DNA from 3 places in the Dyella sp. LX-66 genome. Region 3 is predicted to be linked to each of the others. Evidence: predicted binding sites of a transcription regulator. Region 3 holds the regulator's gene; each other region holds the start of a gene.

The links. The regulator HrcA, encoded in region 3, represses chaperone genes, less so after heat shock. The targets are predictions, from matches to a motif close to TTNGCACTCNNNNNNNNNGAGTGCNAA.
Region 1: rpoH (RNA polymerase sigma factor RpoH) is a predicted target of HrcA. The motif match lies at 3,607-3,633, and genes of this name have one in related genera.
Region 2: groES (co-chaperone GroES) is a predicted target of HrcA. The motif match lies at 2,801-2,827, and genes of this name have one in related genera.

The regions. Positions count from the first base shown of each region.
Region 1 covers NZ_JAHFVJ010000003.1:569,667-579,541, forward strand. Annotated here, with positions in the region: gene KK141_RS09095 (efflux RND transporter permease subunit) at 1-196, opposite strand, end outside; gene KK141_RS09100 (HAMP domain-containing sensor histidine kinase) at 444-1,913, opposite strand; gene KK141_RS09105 (response regulator transcription factor) at 1,924-2,625, opposite strand; gene rpoH (RNA polymerase sigma factor RpoH) at 2,720-3,577, opposite strand; gene KK141_RS09115 (hypothetical protein) at 3,911-4,228, shown strand; gene ung (uracil-DNA glycosylase) at 4,274-4,978, opposite strand; gene KK141_RS09125 (response regulator) at 4,975-5,817, opposite strand; gene ftsX (permease-like cell division protein FtsX) at 5,949-6,899, opposite strand; gene ftsE (cell division ATP-binding protein FtsE) at 6,926-7,603, opposite strand; gene KK141_RS09140 (DEAD/DEAH box helicase) at 7,719-9,455, opposite strand.
Region 2 covers NZ_JAHFVJ010000006.1:345,378-355,252, forward strand. Annotated here, with positions in the region: gene KK141_RS14370 (PLP-dependent aminotransferase family protein) at 1-831, shown strand, start outside; gene KK141_RS14375 (TlpA disulfide reductase family protein) at 929-1,942, shown strand; gene KK141_RS14380 (cupin domain-containing protein) at 1,954-2,391, shown strand; gene cutA (divalent-cation tolerance protein CutA) at 2,355-2,678, opposite strand; gene groES (co-chaperone GroES) at 2,897-3,190, shown strand; gene groL (chaperonin GroEL) at 3,248-4,891, shown strand; gene KK141_RS14400 (Fic family protein) at 5,130-6,335, shown strand; gene KK141_RS14405 (hypothetical protein) at 6,472-6,837, opposite strand; gene KK141_RS14410 (LTA synthase family protein) at 7,055-8,947, opposite strand; gene glnE (bifunctional [glutamate--ammonia ligase]-adenylyl-L-tyrosine phosphorylase/[glutamate--ammonia-ligase] adenylyltransferase) at 9,187-9,875, shown strand, end outside.
Region 3 covers NZ_JAHFVJ010000014.1:5,758-15,632, reverse strand. Annotated here, with positions in the region: gene KK141_RS20070 (sodium:calcium antiporter) at 1-981, opposite strand, end outside; yybP-ykoY riboswitch at 1,019-1,211, opposite strand; gene dapB (4-hydroxy-tetrahydrodipicolinate reductase) at 1,250-2,044, opposite strand; gene dnaJ (molecular chaperone DnaJ) at 2,101-3,228, opposite strand; gene dnaK (molecular chaperone DnaK) at 3,364-5,286, opposite strand; gene grpE (nucleotide exchange factor GrpE) at 5,435-5,968, opposite strand; gene hrcA (heat-inducible transcriptional repressor HrcA) at 6,051-7,112, opposite strand; gene recN (DNA repair protein RecN) at 7,273-8,949, shown strand; gene KK141_RS20035 (response regulator transcription factor) at 9,096-9,740, opposite strand.

The DNA.
Region 1 (9,875 bases), on a different contig from region 3:
AGGCGATGCGCCCCGCCATCTGGTCCGGCGGCAGGCCGGTGTACTGCCACACCACGCTGATCACCGGAATCTTGATGTCCGGGAAGATATCGGTCGGCGTCCGCATCGCGGACAGCGGGCCGATGATCATGATCAGCAGGGCGAGAACGACGAAGGTGTAGGGCCGCGAGAGCGCGATCCGGACGATGCCAAGCATGCGGGGGATTCCGAGCGCGAATGTTGCGTCGCGAAATTTTGACACGGAGCCCCGGCCGGGCGTTCGGTTATCCGGATGAAGATATTTTCATTATTGATTTACCCCCCACGCCGAGACGACCTAGCCCCCTCTCCCCTCCGGGGAGAGGGTTGGGGTGAGGGGCCGGGCGGAGCGTTAGGCTGAGGATCGCAAGAGACGTACGAGCCTTTCTTCTCTCCGTAGCGGCTCTACCGCAAGCACCCGCCCCTCATCCGCCTGCCGGCACCTTCTCCCCGGAGGGGAGAAGGGCTGCTTCGTCGAGCGGCGCCTGCACCGTGCGCGACAGGCAGGTGCCCGGCACTTCGCCCGGCTTCACCGTATAGCCGTACAGCGTGATGCGCGAACCGGGACCTTCCTTCTGCTCGCCGATATCCAGCGCGAAGCCGTGCAGGCGCACGATCGCGCTGACGATGCTGAGGCCCAGGCCCGAGCCGGGCATCGCGCGGCTGTTGTCACCGCGGTAGAAGCGGCGGGTGACGGCATCGCGCTCGTTCGCGGGGATGCCGGGGCCCTGGTCCAGGATGCTGATGCGCGGGCCGCGGCTGTCCATGCGCGCGCGCAGGCGCACTTCGCCGCCTGCGGGGGTGAACTTGATGGCGTTGCCGACCAGGTTGGCCAGCGCCTCGAACAGCAGATGGGCGTCGCCGCGCACGGACACCGTGGGTTCGATATCGAGCACGAAGGGCTGGCCGCGGTCCTCCGCCACCGGCGCGTAGAACTCGTGCACCTGCTGCAGCACGCTGCCCAGATCCACTTCGTCGAAGCAGGCGCTGCGCCGGCCGTCTTCCAGTTCCGATACGCGCAGCAGCGCGCGGAAGCGGCCGAGCACCTGGTCGATGTCGACGATGCTCGCTTCCAGCAGCGCGGCCTCGGGCTGTTCGGCCAGCTGCTGCTGCGCGCGGTACAGGCGCGCGCGCAGGCGGGTGAGCGGCGTGCGCAGGTCGTGGGCGATGTTGTCGCACACGCCCTTCACTTCGTTCATCAGGCGCTCGATCTCGTCGAGCATGGTGTTGACGATGGCGGCCAGCACGTCGACTTCGTCGCCGCGGCTGCTCACCGGCAGGCGCTTGGCGAGGTCGCCCTGGCGGATCGGATCGGTGGCCTGCTGGAGCATGCGGATACGTTTTTCCGGGCCGCGGCGCAGCAGGAAACCGCCGAGCAGGCCGGGAATGATGGTGAGCGACACCGCCCACATCAGCGCGCGCCACACCACCGTGCCGAGGCCGTCGACGGTGCTGTTGTCCTTCGCGATCACCAGCACGCGGCCGTCGGCGAGCTTCGTCGCCAGCGCGCGGGCGCGCACGTGGCTGCCGTCGCGGTCGGGGCGCGGCAGGCCTTGCGCCAGCAGGCGCACCTTGCTGTCGGCGGCCAGCTCCGCCGGCATGCGCGCGATATTGCCGGCCAGCGGCGTGCCGGCGGCATCGAACAGGCCCACCGACATCACGCCGTGCGGGTCGATGGTGATGGCGGCGTCCACCGTGGCGGGCAGGCGCGAGGTTTCCGTGCTCGCCAGATAGTGCATGCGCTGTTCCAGCATCTGGTCGATCACGGTGTTGAGATAGCGCGTGGTCTCCCACTGGATGACGCCGACCAGCACCAGGCCCCACACGGCGAACAGCGCGCCGTAGATCAGGATCAGGCGGGAGGTGGCGGAGCGCCAGGCGTTGGGGCGATTCATGCCAATAACCTCAGGGCGGGGCCGCGGCGTTCTGGGGTGCCGAGGTGATCATGTAGCCGGTGCCGCGCACGGTGCGGATCAGCGGCACCTGGCCGGACCCGTCGATCTTGCGCCGAAGCCGGCCGATGTGCACGTCGATCACATTGGTGCCGGGGTCGAAATGGAAGCCCCACACCGCCTCGAAGATCATGGTGCGGGTGAGTACCTGGCCGGAATGGCGCATCAGGTATTCCAGCAGGCGGTACTCGGTGGGCTGCAGGGTGAGCGGCTGGCCGTTGCGGAAGGCGACGTGGCGCACCCGGTCCAGTTCCAGCTCGCCGACGCGCAGGCGCGTGTCGTGCGGCTGCGGCTGGCGGCGGCGCAGCAGCACTTCGGCGCGCGCGGCCATCTCGTCGGGGGCGAAGGGCTTGGTCAGGTAATCGTCGCCGCCGGCGCGCAGGCCGCGGATGCGGTCGTCCACTTCGCTGAGCGCGCTGATCATCAGCACCGGCGTTTCGATCTGCTGCCGGCGCAGCGCCTCGACCACTTCGATGCCTTCCAGGCCGGGCAGCATGCGGTCCAGCGTGATCAGGTCGTAGGCCTGGGCGCTGGCGCGGGCCAGGCCTTCGCGGCCGTCGGCCACCCATTCAGCGGTCATGCCGTGGACGCTGAGCTCGGCCACGATCTCGCGGGCGGTGACCTCGTCGTCTTCGATGACCAGGACTCTGGGCATGGCTATGGACGTCCGGACGTCTATCTATCGTAGTGGCGCAAAAACCGACGGCCCCGGGTGGGGCCGTCGGCAATCGTAACGCTGCAGCGAAGAATCAGGCGGCGAACAGGCCGCGCATCTTCTTCATCGCATTGGCCTCGACCTGGCGGATGCGCTCGGCCGAGACGCCGTACTCGTCGGCCAAGTCCTGCAGGGTGGCCTTTTCCTCGTTCAGCCAGCGGCGCTGGATGATGTCGCGCGAGCGCTGGTCCAGCTTCTGCAGGGCGTCGGTCAGGGTTTCGAGCTGGTTGTCGGCCTGGTCGGCGTCGGCGATGTTGTCGTACGGGTCGGCGCCTTCGTCGATCAGGAACGCGGCCGGTGCGGGCTTGGCGTCGTCATCGGCGTCGGCCGGGGCCTCGAAGCCGATGTCGCGGCCGGACAGGCGGGCTTCCATTTCGCGCACGGTCGCTTCCGGCACGCCCAGGTCCTTCGCCACCACGCGCACTTCCTCGGCGTTCATCCAGCCCAGGCGCTTCTTGCTCTTGCGCAGGTTGAAGAACAGCTTGCGCTGCGCCTTGGTGGTGGCCACCTTGACGATGCGCCAGTTGCGCAGGATGAACTCGTGCATTTCGGCACGGATCCAGTGCACCGCGAAGCTGACCAGGCGCACGCCCTGGTCCGGGTCGAAGCGCTTGACCGCCTTCATCAGGCCGATATTGCCTTCCTGGATCAGGTCGCCGATCTGCAGGCCGTAGCCGCTGTAGCCGCGGGCCACGTGGACCACGAAGCGCAGATGGGACATCACCAGCTTGCGGGCAGACGCAAGGTCTTCTTCTTCCTGGTAGCGGCGCGACAGCGCCTGCTCTTCTTCCTGGCTGAGCACCGGGATGCGGTGTACCGCCGAAATATAAGCATCCAGACTGCCGACGACGCTGGGTACCGGCAGGTTGGCGGTCACCAAAGCTTGAGACATGTGTGGATCCTCCTGGGGTCGAATTCAGCTTAGCACTCCCTCAGTGAGAGTGCTAAAGCGGTCGGGAAGTTCCTCAGCGGGTATTCCCGGCTGCTTTATTGAACCGAATCGTACAGGAATGCAGGATTCCTGTCCAGACGCAGGCCACGGTAGCCGCCCGGCCCTCAAGCCCCCGTTAATCCAGCCTCGCCGCAAGCTTCACGTAAGGCTTTTCCTACCGTGCGACGGGGTATTCACCGACAGACAGGCGGGGCCCCCTAGTCGTTCCATCGAGCGGCCCGGCAGGGTGCCGGGTGTTCCATGCAGACATTCACTCTCCAAGGAGCAAACCAGATGCGCGTTGCAAAATGGCTGTTGATCGCCGCGACCACCGGCGTGGCGGGCCTGTTCGCCGGTTCCGTCGCCGCCGAGCCGAACTGTACGGTCTGTCTGAAGGGCTACCAGGGTTGCGTCAACAAGGACCCGAACAATGCGGCGAACATCGCCGCATGCATGGCGCAGTACTCCACCTGCCTGGCCTGGTGCGGCGAGCCTTCCGCCACCGCGGCTCAGCGCCGCGCCCTGCTGGACGTGCGGCCGTACCGGCCGGACCTGTCCACCACCTCGACGGCCACGGCCCTGCCCCCGCCGCTGGCGCCGCGGGCTCCCTGATCGCTGGGGATTTCACGGAGGGTGCCGCCGGCACCCTCCTCGCCGTCAGGCGGCCAGTTCGCTGCGCGGGGGCAGCGACCAGTCGATCGGCGCCTGGCCGTGTTCTTCCAGATAGCGGTTGGCCGCGGAAAAGTGGCCGCAGCCGAGGAAACCCCGGTGCGCCGACAGCGGCGACGGGTGCACCGAACGCAGGATGCAGTGCCGGCTGCTGTCGATCAGCTGCCCCTTGCGCTGCGCATACGAACCCCACAGCAGGAACACCAGCCCTTCGCGCTCGCGGTTGAGGGCGTCGATAGCCGCGTCAGTGAAACCTTCCCAGCCCTTGCCCTGATGCGAGGCGGCCTGGCTCTGCTCCACCGTCAGCACCGCATTGAGCAGCAGCACGCCGCGGTCGGCCCAGGGCGTGAGGCAGCCGTGGTCCGGCGGGGCGATGCCGAGATCGCGCTGGATCTCCTTAAAGATGTTCTGCAGCGACGGCGGCGGCGGCACGCCCGGCCGCACCGAGAAGCACAGCCCATGCGCCTGGCCGGGGCCGTGATAAGGGTCCTGCCCCAGGATCACTACCCGCACCTGCTCGAACGGCGTGTGCTCGAACGCGGCGAAGATCTCCGGCCCGGGCGGGAAGATCACCTTGCCGTGCTGCTTCTCGTTGCGCAGGAAAGCCGACAGCGCCTGCATCTCCGGCCGCTCCAGGTAGGCGCCGATGCGCTCCTTCCAGGACGGCTCCAGCTTGACCCGGCCCTCGTTCATGCGGCCTGGTCGCGCTGGCGCAGATGCCGCGCCACGCGCAGCTGGAACAGCACCTTGGTGATCAACAGCTTCTCCTCGATCGGCTTCTCCACCAGGTCGTTGGCGCCGGCCTTGAGCAGCGCCGCCTGGTTGGCGGGATTCTCGTCGCCGGTCATCACCAGCACCGGCAGGCGGCCCTTGCTGTAGGCGTAGTCGCGGCGGACGCGCTCGAGCAGGTCGCCGCCGGTGAGCTCGCCCTTCAGGCTGACGTCGGTGAGCACCAGGTCGGCGCCGATCTGGCCTTGCGCCTTGGCGGTATCCAGCCAGGCGAGAGCGTCCTCGGCGCTGATCACGTGGCGCACGGTCAGGCCGTATTTCTCCAGGATGCGGCGGGTGGCCAGGGCGACCACGCGGCTGTCCTCCACGTAGAGCACCTCGCCCTCGGCCGAGCTTTCCGGGCGCACGTAGCCGCGGATGAACTCGGCCAGCGCCTGGAAGCCCAGCGACTTGTCGAAGTAATCGGTGACGTGCTCGCCCAGGGTGCGGCGGTGCAGGCGGTCGTCGACGTCGCCGGACACCACCACGATGGGCACATAGATCTGCGGCGCCGATTCGCGCACGTAGCGCGCCAGCTCCAGGCCGTCCATGTCCGGCAGGCGCAAGGCAATCGTGATGAAGTCGAACACGCCGCCCTCGAGCAGCTGGTGCGCTTCCGCACCGCTCGCGCAGCCCACCACCTCGGCATCCGGCAGCTCCACCTTGAGCACGCGGCTGATCAGCTGCCGCACCACTTTCGAACCGTCCACCACCAGCACGCGCGGCGCGGCGCTGACGATGCGGTTGCTGAAACCTTCACTCATTGACCGATCCATCCACGCTCAGCGGCCTCCTTGCCGAACCATCGATGGACGCCCCCTTGCGCCCCCCATCCGGGCATCTTGCCCTGCCGGCGCGGCGGCTGCCTGCGACCGGCGTCACTTTCGTTATTGTCCTAAGCGGCCTTGCGCAACTGCCAGGCACTGACCAGGCGCGCGCCCAGCCAGCCCAGCACCGCCGCGGCCAGCGGCACGGCGCCCAGCAGCCACAGCGGCAACATGCCGAGCTGAAGCTTGCCCTCGTAGACATGACCGAGCCGTGTCACCGGCTCGGCCAGCGCCATTTCGATCAGCAAGGCCATGCCGGCGGCCAGCACGCCGCTGAACAGGCCGTACCAGATGCCCGCATACAGATAAGGCCGGCGCACGAAGGCGCCGCTGGCGCCGATCAGCATCAGCACGCCGATCTCCTCGCTGCGGCTGGCGATATCCACGCGCACCGTATTGCCCACCACCAGCAGCACGGCCAGCGCCAGCAGGCCGGCCAGGATCAGCACCACCCGGTTGCCCACCCCCAGCAGCGCGTCCAGGCGCTGGCGCCAGGTGCCGCTGTCCTGCACCAGGTCCACGCCCTGCAGGGCGCGCAGGTCGGTGACCAGGCGGGCCACGTCGTCGGCATGGGCGCCGGGTTTGGGCAGCACTTCCACCGCGTAGGGCAGCGGGTTGCTGTCCAGCGTGTTCAGCGCGCCGGAGAAGCCTTGCATCTTGGCCAGCTCGTCCATGCCCTGCTGCGGGCTCTTGATCGTTACCGAGGCCACGTCCGCGCGCTCGCGCAGCTTGGTCGCCATCAGCTCCACCGCCGGCCCGGTCTGGCCCGGCTGCATGAACACCGACACCGCCTGGTTCTGCCCCAGCGCCGCGCCGAGCTGCTGCACATTGCCCAGCAGCAGATAGAAAGTAAGCGGCAGGGCCAGCGCCAGCGCCATCACCGCCACCGTCAGCAAGGTGCCGACCGGGCGCGCCATCAGCCGGCGCAGGCTGGCGCCGGCGCTCCAGGCGTGGTGGTCGCGCCAGCTGGCGACGGGGCGCGGGCGGCTGCGTTCGACCCGGTTGGGCTCAGCCACGATCGGCGTGTCGAGGTTCTGCGGCGCGCTCACAGCACCTCCTCGGAGGCGATATCCGCCACCAGGCGGCCGTGGTCCAGCACCACCACGCGCTTGCGCATGCGCTTGATCAGCGGCAGGTCGTGGCTGGCGATCAGCACGGTGGTGCCGACCTGCTGGAATTCGGCGAACAGGCCCATGATTTCCACCGCCAGCTGCGGATCGAGGTTGCCGGTGGGTTCGTCGGCGATCAGCAAGGTGGGCTTGGCCACGATGGCGCGGGCGATGCCCACGCGCTGCTGCTCGCCGGTGGACAGGGTGGCCGGCAGCTGGCGCTCATAAGCGAGCAGGCCGACTTTCTCCAGCGCCGCGCGCACGCGCCGGCCACGCTCGACCGGGGCGACGCCGCCGATCACCAGCGGCAGTTCCACATTGGCGAAGACGGTGCGGTCCATCAGCAGGCGATGGTCCTGGAACACCATGCCGATGCGCCGGCGCAGCTTGGGGATGCCGCCGCGGCCGATCTTGGCCAGGTTCTGCCCATCGAGCGAGATGCTGCCGTGCGAGGGGCGCTCGATCAGCCCGAGCAGCTTCAGCAGCGTGCTCTTGCCGGCGCCCGAATGGCCGGTGACGAAGGCCATCTCGCCCGGCGCCACCTGAAAAGACAGCTGCGAGAGCGCCTCATGGCCGCCCTCGTAGCGTTTGCTGACTTGGTCGAAGCGGATCACCGCGTGTCCTCGATCCCTGATGCCGCACTGCCCGCAAGGATAAGGGATGCGCGCAGCAAAACGATCACTGCGCAGGCCGCCGCGACGCGATAAGCGTGCGCAGCGGCGAGCAGGTTCAGCGGCCGGTGAACAAGCGCGCGAGGCGGCGGAAGAAACCGGGCTTCTTCGGCGCGGTTTCCTTCGCGTGCACGGCGGCGGTGGCTGCCACCTGGCGCGACGGACGCGGGCCGGCATCGGCGCCGCGCTCGCGCTGGGGACGATGCCCGTCGCGATTGCCGCGCGAACCTTCGCCAGCGGCGGCGGCCGGAGCGGCGTTCTCCACCGGCGCACCCTCGCGGCGGCGGCCGCGGCCGCCACGGCGGCGGCGGCGCTTGTTCGCACCTTCCGCACCGGCGGCATCGCTGCCAGCCGGGGTTTCCGCATGAACGGCCACCGCCTGCGCGGCGTCATCGGCCGCCGGCATGGCTTCGCGCGGCTTGCGCTCGCGCGGCGGACGGCCCTCGCTGGAGCGGCCTTCGCCGGAACGGCGTTCACCCGAGCGGCGCTCGCCGGAACCGCTGCGGCTGCGCGGACCGCGTCCGCCGCCGTCCTTCTCGCGGTTCTCGACCTTGTCGCCGAACGCGGCGCTGTCGGCCGCGGCGTCGGCGGCGTACTGCGCGTCGATCTCGCGCGGCTTGGGCATCACCAGCATTTCGGGATCGATCGCCGCCACCGGGATGCGCTGGCCGATATAGGTTTCGATGTCCGGCAGCGACATGGCGTACAGGTCGCAGGCGAAGCTGACCGCGTCGCCCTCGGCGCCCAGGCGCGCGGTGCGGCCGATGCGGTGCACGTAGTCCTCGGCGTCCTGCGGCAGGTCGTAATTGAAGACGTGGCTGACCGCCGGGATGTGCAGGCCGCGCGCGGCCACGTCGGTGCACACCAGCATGTCGAGCTGGCCGTCCTGGAAGCGCTGCAGCAGCTTCTGGCGCTTCAGCTGCGGCACGTCGCCGGACAGCGCGCCGACGCGGTAGCCCTGGCGCTTGACCCGGTCGGTGATGCGCTCGGCGGCCATCTTGGTGTTGACGAAGATGATGCTGCGGCTCGGGTTGGTGCGCTCGAGCAGGTTCAGCAGCAGCGGCATCTTCTCCTCCTTGGAGGGGAAGTAGACCACCTGGCGCACGCGGTCGGCGGTGACGTTCTCGGTCTCCACCACCAGCTTCTCGGCGTTGTGCATGTGCTCGTAGGCCAGCTCCAGCACGCGGTGGCTGAGGGTGGCCGAGAACAGCAGCACCTGGCGCTGCTCGCGCGCCGGCAGGCGGCGGAAGATGAAGCGCACGTCCTTGATGAAGCCGAGGTCGAACATGCGGTCGGCCTCGTCGATCACCATCACTTCGACGCCGTTGAGGCCGAACACGTGCTGCTTGTAGTAGTCGAGCAGGCGGCCGGGCGTGGCGATGATGATGTCGCAGCCGTCCTGCAGCTGCTTGCGCTGCTTGTCGTAGTCGACGCCGCCGTAGATCAGCGCGGTTTTCAGCCCGGTGTGGCGGCCGATGTTGCGCGCGTCCTTGTCGATCTGGATGGCCAGCTCGCGGGTGGGGGCGATGATCAGGGCGCGCGGGTCGCTGTCCTTGCGCTCGGCCACGGCCGGGCTGGTCAGCAGGCGGTTCATCAGGGCGACCAGGAAGGCGCAGGTCTTGCCGGTGCCGGTCTGGGCCTGGCCGGCGACGTCGCGGCCGGTGAGCGCCATGGGCAGGGTCAGCGCCTGGATCGGCGTGCAGCGGGTGAAGCCCGCCTCGTCGAGGCCCTGCTGCAGCAGCGGATGGAGGTCGAAATTGGTGAAAAAGGTATCGGTAAGAACGGTTTCGGACATGGATATGGAGTCGGTGAGGTAGGCGGCCGGATAGCGGCTCGCCCTGTCCCGGCGGCGGTCGGAAAGCCTGAAGGACGGGTTAAGGTGCGGCGCCGGCCAGCGCGACAGGTTGGCCGGTCAGCGGCGAGGGCTCGCGGGCTACCGCGGTGCGCCTCGCGACTGGCGCCGAGGTGGCGGGCCTAGGCAACCGGCAGTTCCGCCGACATAGGGAAACAGGCCCTGCGCCCGTTTTCCTATATCGCCGGAACTGCCGCGAAGGCGGCCCTTGAATCGCTTGAATCGTGCCCTGAGTTACGCTGGAATGGAGGCCTGCCGCAACGGCATCACTTCCTTTTTCCGGTCCGACCCGCGCTTCATGGGCGCCCCAGTGTAGCCGATGCTGGCCGCGCGGTCGTCAAACCATCCCCCGCCTGTCAATCG
Region 2 (9,875 bases), on a different contig from region 3:
GCGCGCGTGCTGGTGACGCCGGGGCGCACCGTGGTCGCGGTGGAGGATCCCGGCTATACGCCACTGCGCGCGGCGTTTGCCGCGGCGGGCGCCAAGGTGGTGCCGGTGCCGGTGGACGACGAAGGCATCGTGGTGGAACGGATTCCCGCCGAGGCGCGGGTGATCTACGTGACGCCGTCGCATCAGTTCCCGCTGGGCATGTCGATGTCGCCGCGCCGCCGCGCGGAACTGCTGGCGCATGCCGCGGCGCGCGGCGCCACGGTGATCGAGGACGACTACGACGGCGAATTCCGCTACGGCGGGCGGCCGCTGGATGCGCTGCAGACGCTCGATCGCGAAGGCTCAGTCTGCTACGTCGGCACCTTCTCCAAATGCCTGTTCCCCGCACTGCGCATCGGCTACGTGGTGGCGCCGCCGTGGCTGCTGCCGGCGCTGGCGGCGGCGAAGGAACTGGCCGACTGGCATTGCGACGTGCCGGCGCAGGACACGCTGGCGGCCTTCATTGCCGAGGGACATCTGGCGCGCCATGTGCGGCGCATGCGCAACGTCTACGCGGAGCGGCGCGAGGCTTTGCTCGACGCGCTGGCGCGCCACGGACTGGAAGCCTGGCCTTCCGACGCCGGGCTGCATCTGTCCGCCAGGCTGCCGGCCAAGGTGCGTACCGATGTGCTGGTCGAACAGGCGGCCGGGCAGGGCGTGCGCATCGAAGGCCTGGATGGCTATACGTTCGGGCGCGTGGCCTCCAACGGCCTGGCGCTGGGGTACGGGCTGATGGAGGCCCAGCGCATGGAGGATGCGGTGCGCCGCATCGTGCGGCTGCTGCCGGGCTGAGCGAAGTGGTCCCGTAGTATTGCCTGGAAGTGGTCCTTAAAACCGGACCACCGGAAGCGGAGCATGGCACCCACTCTCACCCTGGGATTGCCCCGCCATGCATCGCCTCCTTCTTTGCTGTTTCCTCCTGCTGGGCCTGGCTACCGCGCCGGCCTGGGCGCAATCCGGCCAGCAGCGCGCCGAAGCCGCCGGCAAGAGCCTGGTCGGCCAGCCGGCGCCGCGCGTCACCGTGAAGACCATCGACGGCAAGACCATCGACCTGGCCAGCCTGTACGGCAAGCAGGCGGTGTACCTGAAGTTCTGGGCCACCTGGTGCGTGCCCTGCCGCGAACAGATGCCGCATCTGAAGAAGACCTACGAGGAAGCCGGCCCCGACCTGGCGGTGATCGCCATCAGCGTGGGCTTCGACGAAACCATCGAGGACGTGCGCAAGTACCGCGACGAGATGGGTCTGAAGATGCCGCTGGTGTTCGACGATGGCTCGCTGGGCGAGGCCTTCCATCTGCGCGTGACGCCGCAGCACGTGGTGATCGGGCGCGACGGCCGCATCCTCTACGTCGGCCACGAGGCGAACGCCAAGCTCGATGCCGCGCTGCAGGCGGCGCGCAGCAGCACCGGCGTGGCCGCGGCCGGCGCGGCGGCGCCGAAGCAGGAAGCGCATTACGACACCGGCGACCGCGTGCCCGCCTTCGACGCCGCCATGCTGGACGGCAAGCATCTGACGCTGCCGGAAGCGGGCAAGCCGACGGCGCTGGTATTCCTGTCGCCCTGGTGCGAGTCCTACCTGGCGACCAGCCGGCCCGAGCTTTCCAAGAGCTGCCGCGCGATGCGCGAACAGGTCAGCGCGCTGTCGGCGCATGACACGAAGCTGCGCTGGGTCGGCGTCGCCTCCGGCCTGTGGGCTGCGCACGACGAGCTGGTGAAGTACCGCGACGAGCACCGCATCGGCATGCCGCTGACCTTGGACGATTCGGGTGCGCTGTTCCGCCGCTTCCGCGTGACCCACGTGCCGACGGTGCTGCTGTTCGATGCGCAGGGGCGCATGACGGCCCGCGTCGAGCAGGCCGGGGCGCCGCTGGATCAGGCGCTCAAGACTTTGACTGCGCGTTGAGGGAGGCCGTCATGTCCAGCCTGCTTCGTTGTGCGTTCGCACTCGGACTCGCCGCCGGCATCGCCATGCCGGCCCTGGCCGCCGAGGAACATCCGCTGCTCACCGCAGCGCTCACCCAGGCGCCCGGCACGCAACTGACGGCGCTGACCGTCACCTTCGCCCCGGGCCAGCAGTCCAAGCCGCACCACCACGAGGCCGATGCCTTCGTCTACATGCTGTCCGGCCATGTGCGCAGCCAGGTCGACAGCGAGCCGGCGCGGGAATACGGCCCCGGCGAGAGCTGGTTCGAGCCGGCCGGGGCGCATCACCTGGGTACGGCGAATGTCAGCAGCACGGAGCCGGCGACCTTCCTGGTGGTGTTCGTGGCCCGGCCGGATGCCCGGCTGACCGTGCCGGATCAGGCGGCGCCAGATCAGATCAGCACGCCGGCGCGGACCCAGTCCAGATAAGCCTCGTGGCCGCGTTCCACCGGCACCGCGATCAGCTCCGGCAGCTGGTAGGGGTGCAGTTCCAGCAGGCGCGCTTTGAGAGCCTCGAAGCGCGCCGCGGTGGTCTTGATGAGGAGCAATTCCTCGACGTCGGTGGTGACCTTGCCCTCCCAGCGGTAGGTCGAGCGCACCCCGGGCAGGCGGTTCACGCAGGTGGCCAGCCCTTCTTCCACCAGGGTTTTGGCGAAGCCGGCGGACTTCGGGGACTCGGGATAGGTGCAGTAGCAGAGCAGGACGGGGTCGGTCATGGCGGGGAGCCTAGCGCGGGCCCCGCCCGCCCCGCAGCCCTTGAAAGCCCCGCCGGGCTTCCCCATTAGCGTCTGAGCTTCGGAACAAAGCCTCTTTGCGGGGGATTCCTGCGCCGCTAGTATTGGCACTCGTTTGCCCGGAGTGCTAACAGCGCCGCAGGCGCCGTTCCGGAAACCCCTCTTTCGATCCACTCAAACCCAAGCTGGAGCCCATCACCATGAGCAAGCTGCGTCCGCTGCACGACCGCGTCATCGTCAAGCGCCTCGAAGAAGAGCGCGTTTCCGCCGGCGGCATCGTCATCCCCGACAGCGCCACCGAGAAGCCGACCCGCGGCAAGGTCATCGCCGCCGGCGCCGGCCGCATCCTGGAAGACGGCAAGGTCCGTCCGATGTCGGTGAACGAAGGCGACGTGGTGCTGTTCGGCAAGTACGCCGGCCAGGAAATCAAGATCGACGGCGAAGAGCTGGTCTTCCTGAAGGAAGACGACATCGTTGCGGTGATCGAAGGCTAAGCAGCCTCTCCCGCTTCTCTTCCCATCCCCCATTCAAGCATTCAAAGGAATACAGACATGGCTGCAAAAGAAGTCCGCTTCGGTGAAGACGTCCGCGCCCGCATGCTCAAGGGTGTCAACACCCTGGCCAACGCGGTCAAGGTGACCCTGGGTCCCAAGGGCCGCAACGTGGTGCTCGAGAAGAGCTTCGGCGCCCCGACCGTGACCAAGGACGGCGTCTCCGTCGCCAAGGAAATCGAGCTGGCCGACAAGTACGAGAACATCGGCGCGCAGATCGTCAAGGAAGCCGCTTCCAAGACCTCCGACGTGGCCGGCGACGGCACCACCACCGCCACCGTGCTGGCCCAGGCCTTCATCCAGGACGGCCTGAAGGCGGTCGCCGCGGGCATGAACCCGATGGATCTGAAGCGCGGCATCGACAAGGCCGTGGTCGCGGCCGTGGAAGAGCTCAAGAAGCTCTCCAACCCGACCGCCGACGACAAGGCGATCGCCCAGGTCGGCACCATCTCCGCCAACTCCGACTCGGCCATCGGCGAAATCATCGCCACCGCCATGAAGAAGGTCGGCAAGGAAGGCGTGATCACCGTCGAGGAAGGCTCGGGCCTGGACAACGAGCTGGACGTGGTCGAGGGCATGCAGTTCGACCGCGGCTACCTGTCGCCGTACTTCATCAACAACCAGCAGTCGCAGCAGGTCGAACTGGATGACCCCTTCATCCTGCTGTACGACAAGAAGATCTCCAACGTGCGCGAGCTGCTGCCGATCCTCGAGGGCGTGGCCAAGGCCGGCAAGCCGCTGCTGATCGTCGCCGAGGAAGTGGAAGGCGAGGCGCTGGCCACCCTGGTGGTCAACACCATCCGCGGCATCGTCAAGGTTGCCGCCGTGAAGGCCCCGGGCTTCGGCGACCGCCGCAAGGCGATGCTGGAAGACATGGCCATCCTGACCAACGGCCAGGTGATCTCCGAGGAAGTGGGCCTGCAGCTTGAGAAGGCGACCATCGCCGACCTCGGCCGCGCGAAGAAGATCGTGGTCACCAAGGAAAACACCACGATCATCGACGGCGCCGGCGAAGCGGAGAAGATCCAGTCGCGCATCGGCCAGATCAAGGCGCAGATCGAGGAGACCTCCTCCGACTACGACCGCGAGAAGCTGCAGGAGCGCGTGGCCAAGCTGGCCGGCGGCGTGGCCGTGATCAAGGTCGGTGCCGCCACCGAAGTCGAGATGAAGGAAAAGAAGGCCCGCGTCGAAGACGCCCTGCACGCCACCCGTGCGGCCGTCGAAGAAGGCGTGGTGCCGGGCGGCGGTGTCGCCCTGATCCGTGCGCTGAAGGCCGTGGTCGGCCTGAAGGGCGTCAACGAAGACCAGAACCACGGCATCAAGATCACCATCAGCGCACTGGAAGCCCCGCTGCGCGCGATCGTGGCCAATGCCGGCGAAGAGCCCTCCGTCATCGCCAACAAGGTGAAGGAAGGCCAGGGCAACTTCGGCTACAACGCCGCCACCGGCGAGTTCGGCGACATGATCGCCTTCGGCATCCTGGACCCGACCAAGGTCACCCGCTCGGCACTGCAGTACGCCGCCTCGGTGGCCGGCTCGATCATCACGACCGAAGCGGCCGTGACCGAGCTGCCGAAGAAGGAAGAAGCCCACTCGCACGGTGCGGGCGGCGGCATGGGTGGCATGGGCGGCATGGATTTCTGATCCGCCCCACCTGTTGTCAGCTTCGAGGAGAACCCCGCCTTGTGCGGGGTTTTCTTTTTTGGGGCCGCGCGGCGGCAGGAAGCAGAGGGATGTCGTCTGATATTGGCCATCCAGCGAGGGGCAGGATCGGCCGTACTCCATATCATTGGTCGCCTTGTACATGGCACCAAAGCGCCTCTATATTGTAGGTAGGCTTTAATATGGAAAGAGAATCCATCCTTATGCAAGTTTGCCTTGCATGAACACGCCGAGGGCCCGTTCTCCGGCCGGGGATCGTAACCAGCGTGCCGGGCGCTATATCGCCCAGCCCAGCGGTTACCGCGCTTTTCATCCGAACCCCCTGCCGCCGAAGCCCGCGCTGCGGATGGACGGCGAGCTGCAGGCCTTGCTGTCGCTTGCCGATCGTGCGCTGGGCCGCCTCGACGGTTCGATTCAAACCCTGCCCAACCCCGATCTGTTCGTCTTCATGTACGTACGCAAGGAGGCCGTGCTTTCCAGCCAGATCGAAGGCACGCAGAGTTCATTGCAGGACCTGCTGGCCGCCGAAGCGCACATCCTGACCCCGGACCGGCCGCGCGACGTCGACGAGGTGGTCAACTACGTCAGTGCCATGAACTATGGCCTGGGCCGGCTGCAGGAACTGCCGGTGTCGGTGCGCCTGATTCGCGAAATCCACGAGCGCCTGTTGCAAGGCGTGCGCGGCATGCGCCTCACGCCCGGCGAACTGCGCCATTCGCAGAACTGGATCGGTGCTTCGGGTTGCACCTTGAGCGAAGCCAGCTTCGTTCCACCTCCGCCGCACGAGGTGCCGGACGCGCTTGGCGCGCTGGAAACCTTCCTGCACGCGCAGAGCGCGCTGCCGGCGTTGATTCAAATAGGGCTGGCGCATGCGCAGTTCGAAACGATCCATCCCTTTCTCGATGGCAATGGACGCGTCGGCCGTCTGCTGATCACGTTTCTGCTGTGCCAGCGGGACATTCTTGGGAAACCGGTCCTCTACCTGTCGCATTTCTTCAAGCAGCACCGCGCCGAGTACTACGAGCGACTGCAGGCCGTGCGCGACAAGGGCGATTGGGAAGGCTGGCTGGCGTTCTTCCTGCGTGGCGTGGTGAGCGTCAGCCGCGAAGCGACGGAGACTGCGCGACGCATCCTTCTGCTGCGCGAAGACCATCGCGCCAGAGTCACCGAAGGATTGGGGCGCGCCGCGGGCAATGGACACAAGCTCCTGGAATACCTGTATCGGCGCCCGATCGTTGCGGTGGCCGACGTGCAGGCGCTCACCGCCACGACCTACACCGCGGCCAACAACCTGGTGTCGCGGCTGGTTGCCTTGGGGATCCTTGCCGAAGCCACCGGCTACCGGCGCAACCGGCTGTTCCGCTATCAGACTTACATCGACTTGTTCGGCGAATCCGCGGATGCGGCGCAAGCGGCGGTGAAGTAATCGGGCGGCATGCTTGATCCATGAGAGAAAAACCCCGCTCCGGCGGGGTTTTTCTTTGCCCAAAAGAAAACCCCGGGAGTCCACCTCCCGGGGTTGCTCGATGCGGGCGCGCCCTTGGCGCCGCGTCGGTTGCCGCTTACTTGCCGCCGGCTTCCGCCTTGGCGTCGGTCTTCGCGCCGACCGCGGCGCCGGCGACCGGCGTCTCGACCTTCGCGTCGGCCTTCACCGAGGTGGCGGCTTCGGCGCCGCCAGTGGCATCGCTCGCCTCCGACTCGGTGGTCTTGGCTGCCTTGTGGCCGGCGTGCTTGGCCTTGTGCGTCGCCTTCTTCACGGTGTCGCCGGTCTTGGTGGCGGCGGTATCGACGGTCTTGGTGGCGTCCTGCACCGCGGCGCCGGCATTGACGCTCGCGTCAGCCTTGGCGGCGGCCTGGGCCTGGGCGAAGGCGGGGGCGGTCAGCACGGTGGCCGAGAGGACGAGAGCAGCAAGCAGGGACTTACGCATGGGGTGAACCTCCGATGTGAGTGCCGCGACGCAACGTGCCGCGGTGGAATCACGCTAGAGGCGGTTTGCCTGCTGAATCCTGAATTTTTTCGGGCCGCTCCGGTTTGCTTAAGCCGGCGGACATGTCGCTGAATCGTCGGTGCGTGTTGGTAAAAAACGCGTTCCGCGCACTCTTGTTTTCTTTCGCGCTGCTAGTGGGAATGCGCCTTGCGCGGCATCACTGATGCGCGCCTTCGGTGGCGACGGCGGGTGCGATGCCTTCCTGCGCGAAGCCCGTATGTTCCGAAAGCGCATCGGCACGCGGCAGCATGCGGTCGAGTTTTCCCTTCAAACGAAGCAGCGCCACGCTTTCCATCGCGGCGTCGGTGCGCCGCTCGCTGCCGTCCTCGGCCTGCGGCGGTGCGCCCGGGGCGCGGGTGAGCGCGGCCAGCTGCGGCGCCAGCACCTGGGTCAGCGCGAAGTACGCATCGTCGTGGATGCCGGCCTGCTCAAGCACCTTGCCCGGCAGCATCCACGAGGCGAGATCCTCGCGCTGCGGCTGCACCTGGTTGCGCGGATCGACCAGCAGCCAGGTGCCCGGCTCGCTCAGCATGTCCTTGCCGTCGACGAAGCCCAGCGTTTCGAAGCTGCCGCTCAAGCCCGGCAGGTGGTCGCCGTAGAACAGCAGCAGGGTGGGGCGCTCGCGCTGCGCCAGCAGGCTGGCCAGGCGGCCGAGTTCTTCGTCGGCGTGCTGCATGTGATAGAGGTAGTTGCGCAGCTCGGTCTTGTCCTCCGCGGCAAGGCCGTCGGGCACGGGGATCGCATCGCGCTTGACCGCATCGGCCGGCGTCACGTCGTAGGGGCCGTGCGCCTCGATGCTGATGGCGAACAGGAACTGCGGCGGGCCGGCATCTTTCAACTGCGCCATGATTTCGTCGGTCATCGCGCGGTCGGCCATGTACTGGCCATCCAGGTCCTTGGCGTTGACGAAGCCGCCCTGCGACACGAAGCGGTCGAAGCCGATCGCGCGGAACGCCGTGCTGCGGTTCCAGAACGCGGGGTTGTTGCCGTGGATCGCCATCGTGCGATAGCCGTGCGAGCGCAGCGTACGCACCATGCCCGGCACCACCTTGGTGTTGAGCTGCAGGTACGGGAACTGCAGGTCGTCGAAGTAGCGCAGCGACAGGCCGGTCAGCACTTCGAATTCGGTGCGGATGGTGCCGCCGCCGAAGGTCGGCACGTGCAGCGCGCCGCTGTAGCCCTGCTGCGCCAGGCGGTGCAGGTTCGGCGTGAGGTCGTGGTGCTCGAAGCCCTTGAGGATGGCCGGATCGAAGAACGATTCGCTCTGCACCACCACGATGTCGGGCATGGCGCCGGTATCGCCCGAGGCCGAGCGCATGCGTTCGCGCAGCGCGCCGTCGGCCTGGCCGATCAGCTGCATCGCCGCGTTCGGATCGGCCTTCTTGCGCTGCTGGCCGAAGTGCAGGTGGAACATCATCAGCGAGCTGACCAGGCCCGAATGCTGCGCGGTGGAGGAGGCCGACCACGGCTCCATCCACAGCGTCTGGCCATCGTAGAAGTGGCCCCAGGCCGGCGCGCCGCCCAGCAGCGAGCCGAGCACCACCAGCACCGAGGCGCCGGCGAGCAGGCGCTTGCCGCGGGTGCGGCGCGGGAACAGCGGCAGCTCCTTGCGCCAGGCCAGCACCACCAGGGCGATGCCGGCGGCCAGCGCCAGGTACGGCCAGGGCGTGGTCGGCAGATAGCCGCCGAGCAGATGCAGGCCGCCCTTGCGCAGCTGGCCGACCATGCGGAAATCGGCCGGCATCAGCGGCGTGCCCAACTGCTTCACCTTCAGCGCATTGACGCCGTACAGCACGCCCTGCAGCAGGAAGGCCAGGCCGAACGAGAGCAGCGGACGCCGGCTCAGCACCATCAGCAGCAGGGCCAGCAGCAGCCCCGGCAGCGCATTGGCCAGCAGGTACAGCGGCTGCTGGAACAACTGCTGCGGCGCAACGCCTTCGCCGCCATCGAGCCAGCCGGTGAACAGCACGAAGGCCACCGCCAGCACCAAGGGAAGGGCGACGCGGCGAGCCAGGCCGGGCCTGGCGGCTGGTTGGAGGGTCTTGGTCATGGCAGTCCTTCGGGGGATTGCGCTGTCATGGCTCGGACATCGGAATGTAACGATGCCGGCATGAACCAGGTGTTCGGCGTTCGTGGTGCTTGCGTACTTTCCGAGCAGTGCCAACGTGATGGCGAAGCGGCGCGTGCACGCACCCCCGCCGTGCAGGATCTCGCGGTCATCTGCCGGTCATCTTGGCGCCGCGCGGACGGGCGCAGACGGCGCACCGGCGCGGAAGGCACAATGTCCGGATGCAGCCCAAGGAATCCCCGGCGCTACGCGCCCTGATCGACGACCGCTACGCCGAACTGGCCGCGCGCTGCCGCCTGGCCGGTGTTGCGCTGCACGACGACGCCGGCGTGGCCGAACGCATCCGCCGCGCCCTGCTGGCCAGCGATTTCGCCTACGACATCTGGTTCCGCCAGCCGCAGCTGCTGGCGCCGCAGGGGCTGGAACGCCTGCGCGCCGGCGGCGACGCCAGCACGCGCATCGAAGCGCTCAGGCTCGATCCGGACGAAGCCGCCTGCATGGCCACGCTGCGCCGCTTCCGCCACGCCGAGGCGCTGCGCCTGGTGTTCCGCGACGTCAACGGGCTGGACGAACTGCCCGAGACGCTGTCCGCCACCAGCGTGCTCTACGAGGTGCTGCTGGGCGCCGCGCTGGGCTGGTCCGAACGCGCGCTGGCCGCGCGCTATGGCCACAGCCGCGACCACGACGGCGTTCTGCAGCGCATGGTGGTGGTCGGCTTCGGCAAGCTCGGCGGCAGCGAACTGAATTTCTCCTCCGACATCGACCTGGTGCTGGCCTATCCGCACAGCGGCCAGAGCGACGGCCCGCGGCCGCTCGACAACAGCGAATACTTCGTGCGCATGGGCCGCCAGCTGGTGCGCCTGCTGGCCGAGCCGACGGTGGACGGCATCTGCGCGCGCGTCGATCTGCG
Region 3 (9,875 bases):
CACGTACAGCGCGAACACACCGTACAGGCCGCCCACCGGCACGATCCAGCGCGCATCCACGCGGCCGCGGCGGAACAGCCACCACAGCGCGATCACCGCCACGCCGGTCAGTACGCCGGCCACCATCAGCGGCGCATCGAACAACCACGGCGTGGCGAAGATCGCCAGCGCACTGGGGATGGTGGCCTGGATCATCATGGCGCCGGAGATATTCGCCAGCGCCAGCCGCTCCTTGCCCTGGCGCACCCAGATCAGCGCATTCACCGTCTCCGGCAGCTCGGTGGCCACCGGGCTCAGCACCAGCGCCACCAGATGCGGCGACAGCTGCAGCGCCAGGCCGATCGCTTCGATCTGCTTCACGAAGGTATGCGAAGCGAAGGCGATCACCAGCAGCGCCAGCGTGGTCTGCAGCAGCACGCGCGACAGCGCGGGGTCCAGCGCCTTGGGCTGGAATTTCAGCGGTTCCAGTTCCTCTTCTTCCGGCGCGGTGTCGGCGTTCTGCAGCTCGCGCCACACATACAGGCCATACGCGGCCAGGAACAGCACGCCCAGCCAGGGCTTCCACGCGAACGCGATCAGGCCCAGGCCGCACTTGACCACGAAGATGCCGAGGAACCAGCTCTGGTCGCGCGCCAGCCGTCCATGCTCCACGCGCACCAGGTTGTCGGTGCGCTGCAGTTTGCGGCGATTGGCCCACAAGGCCAGGCCGACCACCGCGTAGGCGATCGTGGCCAGCACCAGCGGGCCGCCCAGCGCGGCGCCGACGCCGATGTCCTTCTGCTCGGGCGTGCGGCCCAGCACCACGGCGACGAAGGTGACGGCGCTTTCCGGCAGCGCCGTGCCGAACGCGGCCAGCACGGTGCCGGTGGCGGTGGCGCCGAGATTGAGCTTGCGCCCGAACCACTCGACGCCGTTGACGAAGTATTCGCAGGCGACGTAGATCGCGCCGGCCGAAAGCAGGAACAGGAATGCGGTGAGCATGGGCATAGATCCTAGGCCGGGCGAGCGGATAACCGATGGCAACGACGCACCTCGCCCGGCCGGGCAAGCGCGTCGCGCCAAAGGTCTCGCCGGGCATGCGGCCACCGTGACCGGTAGCGGCTGCCATTCGCGCCATGAAGCCGAAGCTTCAAGTCTGTTGACGCGAATTCCTCTGGTAGTGGAAGCGAAGCTTCCGGGAGCGAGGATGGCTACTCCCCAATGACAACGGGCGGCATGGTAGCGGCGCCGCCGGGCCGGGGCAAGCGGATCAGCCGTTCAGGCGCTCGGCCAGCATGGTGTCGATGTTCCAGGCGCCGGGCTGGCGGCCGGCCAGCCAGTGTGCGGCTTCGATGGCGCCGCGGGCGAAGATCGAGCGGTCGGTGGCGCGGTGATTGAGCTCCACCCGCTCGCCCTGCCCGATCACCCACACCTCGTGCTCGCCGACGATGTCGCCGCCGCGCACCACGGCAAAACCAATGCTGCCGTGCTCGCGCGGGCCGGTGGTGCCTTCGCGGGCGTAGACGGCGCTGTCGCTCAAGGAAACGTTTCGTCCGGCAGCCGCCGCTTCGCCCAGAGCCAGCGCAGTGCCGGAGGGCGCGTCTACCTTGCGGCTGTGGTGGGCTTCGAGGATGTCCAGGTCCCAGTCCGGCAAGGCCGCCGCGGCTTCGCGCACCAGGCGGCGCAGCACGGCCACACCGAGGCTGAAGTTGGCGGCGCGCAGCACGGGGATATCGTGCGTGGCGGCAGCGAGTTGATCCTGCAGCGGCTGATCCAGCCCGGTGGTGCCGGTGACCAGCGCGATCTTGTGCGCGCGGCAATGCGCAAGCGCCGCACCGAGACCGGCGGGACCGCTGAAATCGATCGCCACCTCCGGCGCCACGGCCGGCCATTCGCGGGTGTAGCGCAGGCCTTCCTCGCCGGCATGCACCGGCTCGCCCAGCCGCGACGACGAGGCCAGCGCCGCCACCACCTCGAACCGCGCATCGTCCTTCAGCAGGTCCAGCAAGGCCCGTCCCATGCGGCCCGTGGCGCCGACGACGGCGAGGCGGAGAGGACGGCTCATGCGGGAACTCCTGCGGACGGTGAAGCGGCGATGCTAGCGCCGGCGAGAACCAAAGTTTACGAAGTGACGCGCGACCAGAACTGCTTCACGCCATCCACCCAGGTCTTGGCGCGCGGCGTGTGCTTGTCGGCGTCGTCGTGGGCGAAGGTGGCTTCCAGCTGTTCCATCAGGTCGCGCTGCTGCTTGGTCAGGCGCACCGGCGTCTCCACCACCACGTGGCAGATCAGGTCGCCCGTGCGCCCGCTGCGCACCGACTTCACGCCGCGGCCGCGCAGGCGGAACTGCTGCCCGGTCTGGGTTTCCGGCGGCACCTGGATCGACACTTCGCCTTCCAGCGTCGGCACCAGCAGCTCGGCGCCGAGCGCGGCCTGGCCGAAGCGGATCGGCAGCTCGCAGTAAAGATCGTTGCCCTGGCGCTGGAAGATGGCGTGGTCGCGCACGTGCACTTCCACGTACAGGTCGCCGGCCTCCGCGCCCGCGCCGCCGGCTTCGCCCTGGCCGGTGAGGCGGATGCGGTCGCCGCTGTCCACGCCGGCCGGAATGCGCACCGACAGCGTGCGGTTTTCTTCCAGGCGGCCTTCGCCGCGGCAGGGGCGGCAGGGTTTCTCGATGGTCTGGCCGGCGCCGCCGCAATGCGGGCAGGTCTGCTGGATCGAGAAGATGCCGTTCTGCATGCGCACGCGGCCGTGGCCGTTGCAGGTGCGGCACTGCGCGGTCTTGCCGTCTTCGGAGCCGGAGCCGTTGCAGTGGTGGCAGTTCACCTGGGTCGGCACCTGGATGCTCTTCTCGACGCCGAACACGGCTTCCTCGAGATCCAGTTCCATCAGGTAACGCAGGTCGGCGCCGCGGCGCGTGCGTCCGCGCCCGCCGCCGCCCATGCCGAAAATATCGCCGAAGATGTCGCCGAAGATATCGCCCATGTCGCCGAAGCCGCCGGCGCCGCGCCCGCCCATGCCGCCTTCGAAAGCGGCGTGGCCGTGCTGGTCGTACATCGAGCGCTTCTGCGGATCGGACAGCACTTCGTAGGCCTCCTTGGCCTCCTTGAACTTCTCCTGCGCATGCGGATCGTCCGGACAGCGGTCCGGGTGGTACTTCATCGCCAGGCGGCGGAAGGACTTCTTCAGCTCGACCTCGGTCACCGTCCGTTCGACGTCGAGGATTTCGTAGTAATCGCGCTTGCTCATGCTGGTTTCCGACTTGGATCGCATTCCATGAATCGGAAGCGATCCATGTCTTCTCTAAGGTTCCTTCACGAAACAGCCCGCGCCTCGGTTTCCCCAGGCGCGGGCTGCGTCAGATCGGCCATGACGGCCGCTCCATCACTTCTTGTCGTCGCCCTTCACTTCGGTGAACTCGGCATCGACCACGTCGTCGGCCGGACCGGAGTGACCGCCCTGCGGGCCGGCCTGCGGGCCGCCAGCAGCGCCGCCCTGGGCCGCCGCATTCAGCGCCTGCGCGGCCTGCTCGAGCTTCTCGATCTTCGCTTCGATCGCGGCCTTGTCGTCGCCGTCCTTCGCCTTTTCAAGCTCCGACAGCGCGCCTTCGATCGTGCTCAGCTGCTCGCCCGGCACCTTGCCGCCGTGTTCCTTCAGCGCGCTGCGCGTGGCGTGCACCAGCTGGTCGGCCTTGTTGCGGGTGCTGACCAGTTCCTGGAACTTCTTGTCTTCTTCCTTGTTGGCCTCGGCGTCCGCGACCATGCGGGCGATCTCTTCCTCGGACAGGCCCGAGCCGGCCTTGATCTCGATCTTCTGTTCCTTGCCGGTCTTCTTGTCCTTGGCCGACACGTGCAGGATGCCGTTGGCGTCGATGTCGAAGGTCACTTCGATCTGCGGCATGCCGCGCGGCGCCGAATCGATGCCGGTGAGGTCGAACTTGCCCAGCGACTTGTTGGCGCTGGCGCGCTCGCGCTCACCCTGCAGCACGTGCACGGTCACCGCGGTCTGGTTGTCGTCGGCGGTGGAGAACACCTGCGAGGCCTTGGTCGGCACCGTGGTGTTCTTCTCGATCAGCTTGGTCATCACGCCGCCCATGGTCTCGATGCCCAGCGACAGCGGGGTTACGTCCAGCAGCAGCACGTCCTTGACCGAACCGCCCAGCACGCCGCCCTGGATCGCGGCGCCCACGGCCACGGCTTCATCGGGGTTGACGTCCTTGCGCGGCTCCTTGCCGAAGAAGTCCTTCACCGACTCCTGCACCTTGGGCATGCGGGTCTGGCCGCCGACCAGGATCACCTCGTCGATGTCCGAAACGCGCAGGCCGGCATCGTTCAGCGCGGTGCGGCAGGGTTCGATGGTGCGCTTGACCAGGTCTTCCACCAGCGCTTCGAGCTTGGCGCGGGTCAGCTTGATGTTGAGGTGCTTCGGGCCGGAGGCGTCGGCCGTGATGTACGGCAGGTTCACTTCGGTCTGGTGGCTGGAGGACAGCTCGATCTTGGCGCGCTCGGCGGCGTCCTTCAGGCGCTGCAGGGCCAGCGGATCCTTGCGCAGATCCATGCCCTGGTCCTTCTTGAACTCTTCCACCAGGTAGTCGATGACGCGCAGGTCGAAGTCTTCGCCGCCCAGGAAGGTGTCGCCGTTGGTGGCCAGCACCTCGAACTGCTTCTCGCCGTCGACGTCGGCGATCTCGATGATCGACACGTCGAAGGTGCCGCCGCCGAGGTCATACACCGCGATCTTGCGGTCGCCGCCCTTCTTGTCCAGGCCATAGGCCAACGCAGCCGCGGTCGGCTCGTTGATGATGCGCTTCACTTCCAGGCCCGCGATCTTGCCGGCGTCCTTGGTGGCCTGGCGCTGGCTGTCGTTGAAGTACGCCGGCACGGTGATCACCGCTTCGGTGACCGGCTCGCCGAGATAGTCTTCGGCGGTCTTCTTCATCTTCATCAGCACCTTCGCCGAGATCTCCTGCGGCGCCATCTTCTTGCCGTCGGCGGTGTTGACCCAGGCGTCGCCGTTGTCGTGCGCGAGGATGCCGTACGGCACGATATGCAGGTCTTTCTGCACTTCGGCGTCGGTGAACTTGCGGCCGATCAGGCGCTTCACCGCGTAGAAGGTGTTCTTCGGGTTGGTCACGCTCTGCCGCTTGGCCGGCGCGCCCACCAGCACTTCGCCGTCCTTGGTAAAAGCGACGATCGAAGGCGTGGTGCGATCGCCTTCCGAATTCTCGATGACCTTGGCCGTGCTGCCGTCCATGATGGCGACGCAGGAATTGGTCGTGCCCAGGTCGATGCCGATGATCTTGCCCATGATGTATATGCTCCGAATCTCGATGCGGCCCCGCGGCCGCGATGTCTGGTCAAATGGGGCCCGGCTCAGGCGATTCAACGCGCCGGCGGACCCTCGTCTGGTGTTTTGAAGCTGTCGGCGTGGCCGCGTTCAGGCGGCTAAACCGAAGTCAGTCCCTGGCGACCGCGACCAGCGCGGGACGCAGCAGGCGGTCGTTCAGCACGTAGCCCTTCTGCAGCACGCTGACCACCGTGTTCGGCGCCTGGCCGGGCGCATCCACCATGCTCACCGCGTGATGGCGCTCCGGATCCAGCGGCTGGCCGACCGGGTCGACCTGCACGAGACCGTTGTTCTCGGCGATCTTCAGCAGCGACTTGAGCGTGAGCGCGATGCCCTCGCGCACGCTGGCCACGTCGCCGCCTTCCACCGTCAGGCCCATTTCCAGGCCGTCGTACACCGGCAGCAGTTCGTTGAGCAGCTTCTCGTTGGCGAAGCGGCGGGCCTGCTCGACGTCGCGGTGCAGGCGGCGGCGCTGGTTCTCGATCTCGGCCTTCTCGCGCAGCACGGTGTCGCGCAGATCCGTGTTGGCGGCTTCGAGTTCGGCGACCCGGGCCTTCAAGGCCTCGAGTTCGGCATGGGCCTGCGCGTCCGGCGCGTTGGCCTCGGGCGCCCCGGTGGGCACCTGCTGGTCGTTGTTCTGCATGAAAGACTCCAAAACCCAAACATGGCCGGCACGGCGTGCCGACCTCCCAACCTTGCGCGGGTAACCCCGCCTCCCGTGGCGGTTATAAGGCCGTGGCGGCGCGATTCAAGGCGTCGCTCAGCACGCCGGCCGTGGCCTGCACGACCGGGATCACCCGCTCGTAGGCCATGCGGGTGGGGCCGATCACCCCGACCGCCCCCAGCACGCGCCCCTGGGTGCCGTAGGTGGCGGTGACCACGCTGCAGCCGTCCAGTGCCGCGAAGCCCGATTCCTCGCCGATGAACAGCCGCACGCCCGGCGCCCGGGCGCACACTTCCATCAGCTGCAGCAGCTCGTTTTTCTTCTGGAACGCCTCGAACAGCTCGCGCAGGCGCTCCAGGTTGGCCAGCTCGGCGTAGCCCATCAGGTTGGTCTGGCCGCTGACCAGCACGTCGTCGCTCTCGCTCTGCGGCGCGAACGAGGCCGCCGCCAGCTCCACCGTGCTGGACATCATCCGGTTCAGTTCGCTGCTGGCCTCGCGCAGCTCGCGCAGCAGGTGCCCGCGGATGTCGTCCAGGCGCAGCCCGGCGAAATGCGTATTGAGGTAATTGGCGGCCTGTTCCAGCTCGCCCGGCTCCAGCGGCTTGGCCAGCTGGATCACGCGGTTCTGCACCTGGTTGTCGGAGAACACCAGGATCACCAGCACGCGGGCTTCCGGCAGGGCCACGAAGTCGATGTGGCGCAGCGGGAAATCGGCCTGGCGCGGCACCGTGACCACGCCGGCGAAATGGGTCATGGCCGAGAGCAGGCTGGACACGTTGCCCAGCAGGTCGCGCGTGGTGGTGGGGCCGGCCGGCAGCTCGCGCTGCAGGCGGGCCATTTCCTCGTGCGGCAGCGGCTGCAGCTCGATCAGGCTGTCCACGAACAGGCGCAGGCCGCGCGGCGTCGGTACGCGGCCGGCCGAGGTGTGCGGCGAGGCGACCAGGCCGGCGTCTTCGAGGTCGGCCATGATGTTGCGGATGGTGGCGGGGCTGACGTCCAGGCCGGAGGAGCGCGACAGGGTGCGCGACCCCACCGGCTCGCCGTCGGCCAGGTACTGCGCAATCAGCGTGCGCAGCAGCCGCCGGGCGCGGATATCCAGGTCGTGGGCAAGAGGTCGTGACATGCGCGCTGTGGCAATCCGTGAGACGGCTAAGAAATAAGGTTTGGTCCGGTAGTTTGCAAGAAAACCGGACAGGCGGGGGCTGGTACCGGGGGCGTTCAGGCCCGCTCCTCCCCGCCGGGGTCTGCCTTTACAATCCTCCGACTCACCGACGCGATACCCCATGCTTACCTCGCTCTACGTCCGCCATTTCGCAGTAGTAGAAGAAGCCGAGATCGCCTTCGGCCCCGGCCTTACCGTGGTCAGCGGCGAGACCGGCGCCGGCAAGTCCCTGCAGGTCGACGCCTTGCTGCTGCTGGCCGGCGGCCGCGCCGACAGTGGCATGGTCCGCGCCGGCAGCGACCGTGCGGAACTGGCCGCCGAATTCGACCTGGCCACCCTGCCCGAGGCCCGCGAGTGGCTGCGCAGCGAGGAACTCGACGAAGAGGACGGCAGCTGCCGCCTGCGCCGGGTGATCCGCGCCGAGGGCAGCTCGCGCGCCTGGATCAACGGCCGCCCGGCCAGCGCCAGCCAGCTCGGCGAGCTGGCCACCCTGCTGGTGGAGATCCACGGCCAGCACGAACACCAGGCCCTGCTGTCGCGCGCCCACCAGATGGCCCTGCTGGACGCCTACGCCGGCCACGACGAACTGCTGGCCCAGGCACGCGACAGCGCCGTGCAGTGGCGCGAGGCCGGCGCCCGCATCCGCAAGCTGAGCGGCGGCGAAGACCGCGAGCAGCGCCTGGAACTGCTGCGCCACGAGGCGGCGGAACTGGAGCAATGGGTGCTGGCCCCGGCCGAACTCACCGAGCTCGAAGCCAGCCACAAACGCCTGGCCAATGCCGGCCGGCTGGCCGAAGGCGCCTCCGGCGTGGCCGAGCTGGTCGACGGCGACAGCGAGCTGGCGCTCAGCCGCGCCCTGGCCCGCGCCCACGCCGACCTGGACAAGCTGGCCGCCCTGGACGACCGCCTCGCCCCGCTGCTGCAGCTGCTGGACGACGCCGCCATCCAGCTCGGCGAAGCCGCCGACGGCCTCAATCGCTACGCCCAGGACGTGGACCTGGACCCGGAGCGCTACACCGAGGTCGACACCCACCTCACCCGCCTGCACGAGCTCTCGCGCAAGCACCGCACGCCGGTGTCCGACCTGCACGAGAAAACCGCCGCCCTGCGCGCGGAACTCACCGAACTGGAAGGCGCCGGCGACGCGCTGGAACAGCTGGCCGCCCAGCGCGACCAGCTGCGCCGCGACTACGACGCGGCCGCCACCAAGCTAAGCAAGGCCCGCACCGCGGCCGCCGCCAAGCTGGGCAAGGAAGTCGGCGCACTCATGTCGGAACTGGGCATGGCCGGCGGCCAGCTGGCGATCGAACTGGAACCGGCCGGCAGCGACGAACCGGACCCACAGGGCCGCGAGCGCTGCGAACTGCTGGTCAGCGCCAACCCCGGCCAGCCGCCGCGCCCGCTGCGCAAGGTGGCCTCCGGCGGCGAACTGGCGCGCATCAGCCTGGCCATCGAAGTGGCCACGCTGGGCAAGGACACGGTCGGCACCATGGTGTTCGACGAAGTGGACACCGGCATCGGCGGCGCCGTGGCCGAAGTGGTCGGCCAGAAGCTGCGCGCCCTGGGCGGCCTGCGGCAGGTGCTGTGCGTCACCCATCTGCCTCAGGTGGCGGCGCAGGGGCATGCGCACCTGCGGGTGAGCAAGCACAGCGACGGCAGTTCGACGCAGACGCGGATCGAGAAGCTGGATGCGAACGGACGTCGCGACGAGCTGGCGCGGATGCTGGGCGGGGTGGAGATCACCAAGGAGACGCGGGCGCATGCGAAGCAGATGTTGGATCGGGCGCAGACGGCCTGAGTTCCGCGGCAACCTTCAAGGATGAATCCTTCTCCCTTTGGGAGAAGGTGGCGGCAGCCGGATGAGGGTTCGGGCGAAGCGAAGCGCCCCACTCCGGCCGTACCCTCACCCCAACCCCTCTCCCGGTGGGAGAGGGGCTCAAAACATCAGCCCTTCCCCTCGCGCCGCGGCAACAACCCCCGCTCGCTCGCCATCCGATAAAGATCCAGTTCCGACCCCGCCCCCAGCTTCCCCATCAGGCTGGCGCGGTGGATGTACACGGTCTTCTGCCCGATCCCCAGTTCACCCGCCACCTGCTTCGGCGCACGCCCTTCCGCCAGCAGCAGAAACACCTCGCGCTCGCGGCTGGTAAGGCGGTTGATCGGATCCAAGGCCTCGCTCGGCCGTTCGGCCCGGCGCTGGCGCAGGTCCGAACTCAGGAAACACTCGCCCTGCATCACCGCCCGCAGGCCGGCCACCAGCTCTTCCGGCGCCACGCCCTTGGTGACGTAGCCGCTGGCGCCGCGGCGCAGCGCTTCGGAAACATAGGGTTCGCCGTCGTGCATGCTCAGCACCACGATGCGGGTCTGGTCGGCCACGCTGCGCAGGTGCTCGATCAGCGGCAGGCCGCTGCCGTCCGGCAGGGAGAGGTCCAGGGCGACCAGGTCGGGGCGGCGCTGGCTCACGGCTTCCACCGCGTCGTCGGCGCTGCGGCACTCGGCCACCACCTCGAGGTCGGGTTCCAATTCGATCAGCCGCTTGAAGCCTTCGCGGACTATGGCGTGGTCATCGACCAGGACGATGCTGTACATGGGTCCGCACTGTATAGCAGCCCCCGGCCCTTTGCCCACGGGGCCACCTCAGCGTCCAAATTCGAATCCTTCTCCCTCCGGGAGAAGGTGGCGGCAGCCGGATGAGGGTCCGGGCGAAGCGGTGCATATCACTCT